Regions from separate parts of the Sphingomonas sp. SphC10 genome, predicted to be linked through region 1. Evidence: predicted binding sites of a transcription regulator. Region 1 holds the regulator's gene; the other holds the start of a gene.
What was found. Region 1 encodes LexA, which represses DNA repair genes until DNA is damaged. Its sites were predicted from a motif close to GTTCCNCNCTTGTTCT; they were not measured.
Positions count from the first base shown of each region.

Region 2: ACWKSV_RS06010 (PA0069 family radical SAM protein) is a predicted target of LexA. The motif match lies at 2,921-2,936, and genes of this name have one in related genera.

Region 1 covers NZ_CM168044.1:1,490,051-1,495,732, forward strand. Annotated here, with positions in the region: gene trpD (anthranilate phosphoribosyltransferase) at 1-193, shown strand, start outside; gene trpC (indole-3-glycerol phosphate synthase TrpC) at 190-966, shown strand; gene moaC (cyclic pyranopterin monophosphate synthase MoaC) at 963-1,430, shown strand; gene ACWKSV_RS06655 (molybdopterin molybdotransferase MoeA) at 1,529-2,671, shown strand; gene lexA (transcriptional repressor LexA) at 2,727-3,407, shown strand; gene ACWKSV_RS06665 (ComEC/Rec2 family competence protein) at 3,513-5,597, opposite strand.
Region 2 covers NZ_CM168044.1:1,356,284-1,361,965, forward strand. Annotated here, with positions in the region: gene ACWKSV_RS05995 (lytic transglycosylase domain-containing protein) at 1-1,751, shown strand, start outside; gene moaB (molybdenum cofactor biosynthesis protein B) at 1,983-2,510, shown strand; gene ACWKSV_RS06005 (VOC family protein) at 2,511-2,843, opposite strand; gene ACWKSV_RS06010 (PA0069 family radical SAM protein) at 2,946-4,013, shown strand; gene ACWKSV_RS06015 (hypothetical protein) at 4,062-4,196, shown strand; gene dnaE (DNA polymerase III subunit alpha) at 4,438-5,682, opposite strand, start outside.

The DNA of each region.
Region 1 (5,682 bases):
TGCCGAGGCGCTTCGCCGTCTTCTCGCCGGGGAGCCGGGCGCGTATCGCGACGCGGTTCTCCTCAATGCCGCCGCCGCGCTGCTGGTCGCTGGGCATAGCACCGACCTGGCGCAAGGCGCGGTCGCCGCCGCCCGTGCCATCGACACCGGCGAGGCCGCGGCGCTTCTCGATCGATGGATTGCTTACCGATGACGATGCTCGACCGCATCCTGGAAACCAAGCGCGCCGATGTCGCCGCACGCAAGGCGACCATGTCGCATGCCGATCTGGACGCCAAGATCGCCACCGTCTCCGCACCGCGCGGGTTTCGTGCCGCACTGGACGCCAAGGCCGGCCATGCGCTGATCGCCGAGGTTAAGAAGGCCAGCCCCTCCAAGGGCCTGATCCGCGCCGATTTCGATCCCCCCGCCCATGCCCGCGCCTATGAAGCGGGCGGCGCGGCCTGCCTGTCGGTGCTGACCGACGAACGCTGGTTCCAGGGGGCGGACGTGTTCCTGGAACAGGCGCGCGCGGCGGTATCGATCCCGGTGCTGCGCAAGGACTTCATGGTCGATCCCTGGCAGGTGCACGAATCGCGCGCACTGGGGGCCGACGCCATCCTGATCATCGTCGCGGCCCTGGACGACACCCAGATGCAGGAGATCGAGGCCGCCGCGATCGAGTGCGGCATGGACGCGCTGGTCGAGGTGCACGACGCCGCCGAGATGGAGCGTGCCGCGCGGTTGAAGTCGCGGCTGATCGGGGTGAACAACCGTGATCTCAGGGACTTCACCGTTGATTTTCAGCGGACCTATGAGCTGGTGGCACATGCCCCTGCGGGTAGCACTTTCGTGGCCGAAAGCGGGCTGACCAGCCGGGAGGATCTGGACGCGATGGCTGTGCACGGCATTCATTGCTTCCTGGTTGGCGAAGCGCTGATGCGCCAGCATGACGTCGAGGCGGCGACCCGCGCGCTGATCGGATGACCGGCCTCACCCATCTCGACGAAGAAGGCTCGGCGCGCATGGTCGATGTCGGAGCCAAGGCGGTCACGGCACGACAGGCGGTGGCGCAAGGCCGCATCACCATGACTCGAGACGCCGCCGCCGCGATCCGCGCGGGCAGCGTCCAGAAGGGCGATGTGCTGGCGGTCGCGCGGGTGGCGGGGATCATGGCCGCCAAGAAGACCAGCGACCTCATTCCGCTCTGCCACCCCCTGCCGCTGAGCAAGGTGGAGATCGATCTGGTTCTGGACGAGGAAGGCGTGACCGCCACCGCCACCGCTGCCATGGCGGGCCAGACCGGTGTCGAGATGGAGGCACTAACCGCCGTGTCGGTGACGCTGTTGGCCGTGTACGACATGGCAAAGGCTCTCGATAAGCGCATGATGATTAGTGATATTCGCCTGATCGCCAAGACCGGCGGCAAGTCCGGCGACTGGCACGCCTGACGCCTCCGATCGCAGGGGAACGGACGCTGCGGAAAAGCGTCCTTGGGCCAAAAGGAGCGACCGTCATTCTTCTCCCCGTCCCCGAAGCCCAGGCCCGATTGCTCGCCCTGGCCAGCGAACGCTCCATCATCGAACTGCCGTTGCGCCAAGCCGCCGGACGCTGGGCCGCGCGTGACGTGACCGCGCGGCGGACCCAGCCTGCGCACGACCTGTCGGCGATGGACGGCTATGCGATCCGCTTTTGGGATATGCCGGGGCCATGGACCGTCATCGGCCAAAGCGCGGCGGGACGGCCGTTTAGCGGTTCGGTCGAGCCCGGACAGGCAACGCGCATTTTTACCGGCGCGGTGCTTCCGGAAGGCGCCGACACCGTCCTGATCCAGGAGGAAGCGGCGCGCGACGGCGCGGTCCTGACGCTGGCAGGCGAAGGCCCCGCCCATCAGGGCCGCAATGTCCGGCGGCGCGGGCTCGATTTTTCCGAAGGTGCAACGCTGATCGCTGCCGGGCAAAGGCTGACCCCCGCGCGCATCGCGGTGGCGGCGACCGGCGGTCACGCCGTCCTGCCCGTCCGTCCGGCCGTTCGTGTCGCGATCGCCGCAACCGGCGACGAACTGGTCCCGCCCGGCAGCACCGATCCCGCCGCCCTGCCCGAATCGAACGGCGTCATGCTGGCGGCGATGCTGGCCGATCTGCCGGTAAAGATCATCGATCTGGGCATCCTGCCCGATGATCTCGATAAGCTCCGCGACGCCTTTGCCTCGGTCGAGGCCGACCTGCTGGTCACAACCGGCGGTGCCTCGGTCGGAGACCATGACCTCGTCCAGCCCGCGCTCAAGGCGGCGGGCGGGAGCGTCGACTTCTGGCGTATCGCGCTTCGCCCCGGCAAGCCGATGATGGCGGGACGGCTAGGCGAGACGGTGGTGCTCAGCCTGCCCGGCAATCCCGTTTCGGCCTTCGTCACCGCGACGCTGTTCGTCCGCCCGCTGATCGCGCATCTGGCGGGCGCCGCCGATCCTCTGCCCAAGCCCATCCCCGCCGTGTTGGGCGAGGATCTGCCCGCCAACGGCCCGCGCATCGACTATCTGCGTGCCGCGATGATCGACGGGCGGGTCCATGCGGCGGCCATTCAGGACAGCTCGATGCTGCTGACCCTGGCGCGCTCGACGTGCCTGATCATCCGTCCGCCGCATGCCCCGGCCGCCGCCATGGGCGACTCGGCGGAAATCCTGATGCTCGCTTGACGCAAGCCAAAACGTTCCATATAAGTTCCACGTCTGTTCTAGACGGAGGATCGCGATGCTCACCGCAAAGCAGCATGAGCTTGTCTGCTTCATCAACGACCGTTTGAAGGAAACCGGCGTCTCGCCGTCTTTCGAAGAGATGAAGGAGGCGCTGGACCTCAAGTCCAAGTCGGGCGTCCACCGTCTGATCTCCGCACTGGAGGAACGCCACTTCATCCGTCGCCTGCCCAATCGTGCCCGCGCGCTGGAAGTGTTGCGGATGCCCGACCGGCCGGAAAAGACCGTGGTGGCCGAACCCGCATCCGCCAATGTCCGTGCGCCCGCCCCGCGTCCGGCAGTCGAGCCTGCCAATGACGTGGTCGAAATCCCGCTCCATGGCCGGATCGCCGCCGGTTTGCCGATCGAGGCGTTCGAGGGCAGTTCGATGCTGGCCGTGCCCGCTGCCCTGCTCGGCTCGGGCGAACATTATGCGCTGGAAGTATCCGGCGATTCGATGGTCGAAGCGGGTATCCTCGATGGCGACTATGCGCTGATCCGCCGCACCGATGTGGCGCGCGACGGACAGATCGTGGTCGCGCTGATCGACGATAGCGAAGCGACGCTGAAATATTTCCGGCGCGAAGGCTCGATGGTCCGCCTCGACCCCGCCAACCGCGCCTATGACCCGCAGCGCTACGCGCCCGCACAGGTGCGGGTACAGGGCAAGCTGTCGGGCATCCTGCGCCGCTACGAGTGAGGGCGGAGCAAAGCCATCTTAGAAAGCCCTGATCCGGCTTTGGATGGCTTTGCTCACAGTCTGGTTTGGGGCTGTCGAATGCATCGCCCTTGGTTGATAGAGGGCCTATCGCCCTCCCCTCTGTCCGGTCATCGACCATGGATGGCGATCACCGGGTTGGCGCACCATCCGCACCATGGGTGGATCGAGCCGGATTGAAACTCCGCCGGTCCGCTTCAAAACAGCGCTGTCCAGTTTCAACCAGCGGGGCTGGCACGCATCGGGCAGGCGACGGTCGGCGATCATGATGTCCACCCGACCGCAAAGCGCCACCAACGACGTCCATGGCACCGGATAACCACTGCGCGTCGCCGCGATCCGCCACCGCCGCCCGCCCTTCTCCAAAACGGTCACGCACATATCCCGCCCGCAATGCGCCGCCGGTTGATCGGCCAGCGCCAGCGGCTCGGCATCGGTGCCGCTGAGTTCGGACAGGGTGGTCCGCATATAATCCCCCGCCCGATGACGGAGCAGCGCCATACCATGCCCCGTCGCGATCCCGGCATGTCGACCGTTGCCGGTGACGATAAGGTCCGGTGCCGGTGCTGCCAGCATGACCCATATACCGGCCATCAGCGCGGGCGTCCCGAGCCATCGCCACCGGGTCCGCCAAAGCGCGATCCACAATCCCCCCGCGACGGCCAACCCGAACGCCCATCCCGACGCCACGGGCAAGGCGACCACCGATCCCGGCATGGCGGACACCGCATGCGCCAGCTTCAACAACAGGCCCAGGGCCTGTCCGAGCAACCACCAGAATGGGCCGCCCAACCCCATGGGCTCCAGCAACAATGCGATCATCTCCAGCGGCATGGCGATGAAGGTCGTCCAGGGAATCGCGACGATATTGGCCAGTGCGCCGTAAAGCCCCGCCTTGTGGAAATGATAGACGGCGATCGGCATCAGCGCCGCCTCGACCACCAGCCCGGTCAGCAGCAACGCGCCCAGATGCCGCAAAGCCGCCCAGCGCCAATCGGGATGCGGCCCCAGCCAGCGGCGAACCGCCGGATGTTCATGAAGCGCGACAATGGCGGTGATCGCTGCAAAGGAGAGCTGGAAACTGGCCCCCACCAATGCCTCGGGCCGGAAGATCAGCACGATCAGCGCCCCTGCCGCAACGAGGCGCAGGGTCATCGCTTCCCGACCCATGGCCAGCGCCGCGAGGACCAGCATCGCCGCGACACAGGAGCGTATCGTCGGAACCTCCGCTCCGGTCAGCCACGTATATCCGACGGCGGCAAAGGCTCCGGCCGCTGCTCCGACCAACGGCAGTCGAACCCGCAACGCCAGCCACGGCCAGAGCGCCAGCAGCCTGATGGTCAGCACCATGACGATCCCGACGACCGCCGTGATGTGAAGGCCGCTGACCGACAGGAGATGCGCCAGACCGGCCCGCCGCATCGCCTCCGCATCGTCCTGCGCGATCGCGCCGACATCGCCCGTGGCCAGCGCCGCCGCTATCCCGCCCGCGCTGCCCGGAAGCAGGCCCGTGATCCGTTGCGACAGGCGCTGGCGCAACCCGGGACTTTGATCGGCCTGGTGCAGTATCCGTACCGGCGCGAAGCCGCGCCCCGTGGCACCGATACGCTGAAACCACGCCGCGCGCGCAAAGTCATAGCCTCCCGGCGCGACCGGCCCCGCCGGCGGCATCAGCCGTGCCCGCAACCGGACCCATGCGCCCGGCCCCAATCCCACCGGCGCATCCTCCTGCGGCAATGATATCCGGATGCGCGGCGGCAGGTTCAACATCCGCCCGCGCCCGTCCCGCGCCCGAACCGGTCTCAGCATCAGCCGGACGATCTGCCGTGCCGCCAAGGGCTCGGCCGTCTCCACCTCGGCGATCATGTCCGCTATCACCGGCCGTGTTAGGACCGGTGCTCGGACCGACTCGGCACGCGCCCAGGCCAGTAGCACACCCGCCACCACCAGCATCGCGCCCAGACCGATAGCCCGCATCACCCGTCCGCCATCGGACAGGGTTGCCGCCGCCAGCCCGACGCCCCCGGCGGCGAGCATCACCGCCTCCCAGGCGCGTGGATCAGGCAGCACGAACCACGCCGCGATCCCCGCCCCCAGCATCACCGGCGTCCATAACGGGATCTGGTTCCGCTCGGCCTCTGCCCATGGCTCGGCCCGGCAAAGGCGCGGCATTTGGCGGCGCGGACGCATGGTGCTAGGGGCTGCGGCGGCTGACTGGGCCATCGAATCTTATGCTGGGAGTATGCGCGGTTGAGCG
Region 2 (5,682 bases), 130 kb from region 1:
CCGCGCTCAAGGCCCCGCCCGCCATCCCCGCATTGCTCGATGCCGATCAGAAGGCGGGCTATATGCGCGTCTTCGCGGCGATCCGGGACAGCCGCTGGACCGACGCGCAACTCGAACTCGACGCGCTCAAGCCCGGTCCGCTCCACGCCATCGCGCGCGCCGAACTCTACACCGCCAAGGGTTCGCCCAAGGTGGAGGTCGAGCGGCTGGTCGCCCTGCTGAACGAAGCCCCCGAACTGCCCCAGGCCGAGCAGCTGGCCCGCCTCGCCCGCTCGCGCGGCGCGCATGACCTGCCGCCATTGCCCGAGGCGCACACGCTGATCTGGCAGGACGGCGCGCCCCGCCGCACCCGCGCCAAGAGCGTGCGCAGCGACCAGATCGCCGCCGATCTGGCCGTCAAGATGCAGCCCTTCGTCAAGGCGGACGACGGCCCCTCCGCGCGCGCGTTGCTCGAATCGACGCAAGGCCTGTCGCCCGAGGCGCTGACCGAGTGGCAGCAGAAGGTCGCCTGGATCTATTTCCTCAGCGGCGACGATGCCAATGCCCGCATGCTGGCGGCGCAGGCCGCCGAAGGATCGGGCGACTGGGCCGTACAGGGTCGTTGGACCGTCGCCCTGTCGGCATGGCGGCAGAATGACTGCCAGGCCGCCGCGACCGCGTTCGAGGGTACGGCGGCGCGCGCCACCGATGTCGATCTGCGCGCCGCCGCGCTTTATTGGGCCGCGCGCGCCGACATGGTCTGCGGCCGTCCCGACAAGATCGAGGGCCGCCTGCGCTCCGCCTCGCAATTCCGCGAGAGCTTTTATGGCCAGCTCGCCCGCCAGGCGCTGGGAATGCGCGGCGATCGCGAGCCCAAGGGGCAGCTGGTCGCCACCGACTGGGCCGCGCTGGATCGCCGCCCCAATATCCTGGTCGCCGCCGCGCTGGTCGAAGTCGGCGAAACCGACCTTGCCGATCAGGTCATCCGCCAGCAGGCGCGGATCGGCCAGCCGACCGAGTTCCGCAGCCTCGTCCGCCTCGCCGAGTCGCTGGACTTGCCTGCCACCACCGTCTGGCTGGCGCACAACTGTCCGGCAGGCGTGACCGCCACCGCCGAGGCACGCTATCCAACGCCGAACTGGGCACCCGACAGCGGCTGGCGCGTCGAAAAGGCGCTGGTCTATGCCCATACGCTTCAGGAAAGCGGATTCCGCAACAAGGTGGTCAGCCCGGCGGGCGCCTATGGCCTGATGCAGATCATGCCCGCCGCCGCGACCGATTTCGCGCGCGAGCGCGGTGTGTCGATCGATCGCAGCGCGCTGACCAAGCCGTCGACCAATATGGATATCGGCCAGCGCCATCTGGAGCGCCTGCGCGACATGACCGGCGTGACCGGCGGCCTGCTGCCCAAGGTGATCGCGGCCTATAACGCCGGGCCGAAGCCGGTCGGCGAATGGAACAGCTTGGTCCACGACAATGGCGATCCGCTGCTCTATATCGAGAGCATTCCCTATTGGGAGACGCGCGGATACGTCACCATGGTCCTGCGCAATTACTGGATGTACGAGGGCCAGACCGGCAAACCGAAGTCGCCCAGCCGGGCGGCATTGGCGCAAGGGCTGTGGCCACGCTTCCCGGGCCTGCCGGGTGCCTCGGCGATCCGCCTGCAACGCCCGAACGTCGCACAGGCGAGCGTAACGCCAAAGACGACCCTGGCACTGAATGCGACCGTCAGCCCGCAGTCGAATACGGCGATGCCTCAGGCGAACTGATCCCGGCCAGAGGATTCCCTTGGCCTTCGACTTCGCTCAGGCTGAACGGCGGATGGGGATTTTGGCTTTACCACAACCTCCGTTCGCGCTGAGCGAAGTCGAAGCGCACGCGGATACAATCCTCTCGCATTATGACTGCCCCCCCAACCCCATTCAGCTTAAGCGAAGTCGAAGGCCACGCCCCACCACCAAAGCCGCCCCCAAAACTCGCGCCGAGACGTTCACTCCGCCATGCCCATCGACACGACCCGCAGCTTCACTCCTGTCCGCATCGCAGTGCTGACCGTATCCGACACCCGCTCGCTGGCCGAGGACCGGTCCGGCGATACGCTGGCCGGTCTGCTCGCCGATGCGGGTCATGAACTGGCCGATCGCACCATCCTGCGCGACGATGCCGACCAGATCGTCGCCCAACTCAACCACTGGATCGACGATGCCAGCATCGACTGCGTGCTGACCACCGGCGGCACCGGAGTCACCGGCCGCGACGTCACGCCCGAAGCCGTCGAACGCGTTGCGACCAAGATGATACCCGGTTTCGGCGAACTCTTCCGCTGGCTGAGCTATCAGACCATCGGCACCTCGACCATCCAGTCCCGCGCCTGCGCCTGTGTGGCGCGCGGCACCTATATCTTCGCGCTCCCCGGCTCGACGGGTGCGGTCAAGGATGCGTGGAACGGCATCTTGCGCGACCAGCTCGACAGCCGCCACCGTCCCTGCAACTTCGTCGAGCTGATGCCCCGCCTGCTGGAGCGCTGATCAGTCTGCCTGCATCGCCGCCAATTCATGCCCGTCGACATCGCGGAAGTGAAAGCGCCGACCGCCGGGAAAAGCGAAGATCGGCACCACGATCGACCCGCCCGCCGCCTCCACGGCGGAAAGCGTCGCCTCAAGATCGTCGACACGGATGACCGGCAGCGGGGCCTTCACCTTGTCCGATGCGGCATCGAGCCCGACATCGGTATCACCGCTCATCGTCGCGGCATAATCCGGCCCAAAGTCGGTGAAGGTCCAGCCAAACGCCTCTGCATAAAAATGCTTCGCCGCCGCCCGATCACCGACCGGCAATTCGAGATATTCCAGACGCGCCATTCGACCCTCCGTTCTCAATACGTTCCAATAATGATCGAATGGCTGCGGCGTAGCAAGCGTCCTATGCTTGCCCATTTGTTCCATTTATGTTCTACTCCAGCCATGTCGAAGATCGCGTCCCGAGGGGCCACCAACAACGCGACGAGCCGACGCTCCGCCCTGCCGGAGCGGGAGGCGGACGGCGACTGGCTTGACGCCCAGTCGCTGGTCGACGGCGCGCCGCCGCCGCTGCGAACCAGCGTCACGGTCCTGACGCCACGGACGATCCTGACCCGAAACACGTCCCCGGACGTGCCGTTCAACCAGTCGATCAACGCTTACGCAGGTTGCGAGCATGGTTGCATCTACTGCTTTGCCCGGCCGACCCATGCCTATCACGACCTGTCGCCGGGGCTGGATTTCGAGAGCCGGTTGTTTGCCAAGCCCGATGCCGCCACTTTGCTTCGCGCCGAGCTGGCCAAGCCCGGCTACCGCGTCGCGCCGATCGCGCTGGGCACCAACACCGACCCTTATCAACCGATCGAGAGCGAATGGCGGATTACCCGATCGATCCTGGAGGTACTCGCGGAGACGGATCATCCGGTGGCAATCACGACCAAATCCGACCGCGTGGTGCGCGATATCGATATCCTGGCCCCGATGGCGGCGAAGGGGCTGGCGACCGTCTGCGTCTCGGTCACCTCGCTCGATACCAAGGTCGCGCGCACCGTCGAGCCACGTGCGCCCACGCCAGAGCGACGGCTGGCGGCCGTGGCGAAGCTGGCGGCGGCGGGTATCCCCACCTATGTCTCGATCGCGCCCGTCATTCCCGCGATCACCGATCATGAGATCGAACATCTGGTCGCCCGCGCGGCGCAGGCGGGGGCGCGGCACGCCTTCTTCATTCCTATACGCCTGCCGCACGAGGTCGCCCCGCTGTTCCGCGCCTGGCTCGACACCCACTATCCCGAACGGGCGGGCAAGGTGATGGCGATCATCCGGTCCTTGCGGGGCGGGCGGGACAATGATCCCGATTTCTTCACACGGATGAAGGGGCAAGGGCCATGGGCGGAGTTGCTTCGGGTCCGCTTTCACCGTGCCTGTAGGCTGCATGGGCTGAACCAGGATCAGCCCCGGCTCGATACCAGCCTGTTCCGTCCGCCGAGAGGCCCACAGGGTGAGCTATTCTGAGGATCGTCCTGCCTCTCCAAGGCGTTATGCGATGGAAGGAGAGATGCCATGATGACCGATCCCGAACAGACCAGCCCGGAAAACCTGCCCAATGAGGATGAGGCCGATACCTCCGGTGGCGGCTATGGCAACCACGGTGAGGCCGGCGAAGAGGAACAGGATCGCCGCGAAGTCGGCGGCTGATATCGGCTGGGCCCGTGTCGAGAGCTGCCGCGAAGGCCCGGTTCCTATCGTCCAATCAGGCCACCCACGCCGCCGAAAGCCGGGGTCCAGTTACGACGCGATTGGCACAAGCTACCCACGTTTGCACAACTGGATTCCGGCCTTCGCCGGGATGGTGGAAGACCTTCGCGATGACAAAGGACCATCACCCGCTTTCGCACGACATACGGGGTCCGCCGCACATCGGCCGATACGCGCGCGCTTAACTCACCAAGGCCAACCGCGCTTCGGACGACTTCATCGCCACCGCCTTCACCCCCGGCAAATCCTCAATATGGCTGGCCAGTTCGGCGTCGAGCAGGAAGTTACGGCCGAGCGTCAACAGCGTGTCGCCGTCCTGCCCCTCGATCCGCGCGCGTACTTCGCCCCGGCCGTTGCGCAGCGGGTCCAGCATCGCATGCAACGCCTTGAACGCCACCTTGTCGGTCACCGTCACTTCCACCACGAACTTGGCGGTGCTCGCGAGGCCGTCGAACAGCTGGACGCGCTTGATGCTGACGCGCGGCGCTTCCTCGCCCGGTCGGCGATCCAGCTCGACGGTGATGAGCGCGCAATGCCCCTCCTTGGCCGCCTTTTCCAGATCGGCCGCCACCGAATCGTCGAAACAGGTCGCCAGGAACTGCCCGGTCGCATCCGATAGCTGCGCCATCATGTAGCGCTTGCCGCGTGCCGAGGTACGCCAGCGCGCATCCTCGACCAGCGCCGCCATGGTCGCGCCGATCCGCGCCCCGTCATCAGGGATGATCAGCTCGGTCAGCGAGGTATAGGTCCGCGCGCCGTGCATCTTGGCGATATGCGCATGGCGATCGACGGGATGCGCCGAGAAATAGAAGCCGAACGCCTCCTTCTCCTGCTCCATCCGCTGCGACAGGGTCCAGCGGGTGCCGGTCGGCAGCTTGATCGCGTCGCCCGCCACCTCGGTCTCGCCGAACAGGCCGCCCTGCCCGCTCGTCCGCCCCTCATGAGTGCGCGCGGCGATGGCGAGCACCGTTTCGGCCACCGCGTGAACGCCCGCCCGGTTGGGCTCGATCCCGTCGAAGGCGCCCGCAGAGGCCAGGGTCTCCAGCTGGCGCTTGTTCATCAATCGCGGGTCGACCCGCTTGGCCAGCGCATCGAGCGAGGCAAAGGCACCGCCCGCCTGTCGCTCGACGACCAGCTTCTCCATCGCGCCTTCGCCCACCGACTTCAGCGCGCCCAGCGCGTAGCGGACGGCCAGGCCATCCTCATGCGGCTCGACATCGAATTCGGCCTGGCTGGCGTTGATGCAGGGCGGCAGCATCGTCACGCCCAGACGCCGCGCGTCGTCGACGAAGATGGCCAGCTTGTCGGTCAGCGCCATGTCGTAGCACATCGACGCGGCATAGAATTCATGCGGGTGATGCGCCTTCAGCCATGCGGTCTGATAGGCGAGCAGCGCATAGGCGGCCGCGTGGCTCTTGTTGAAGCC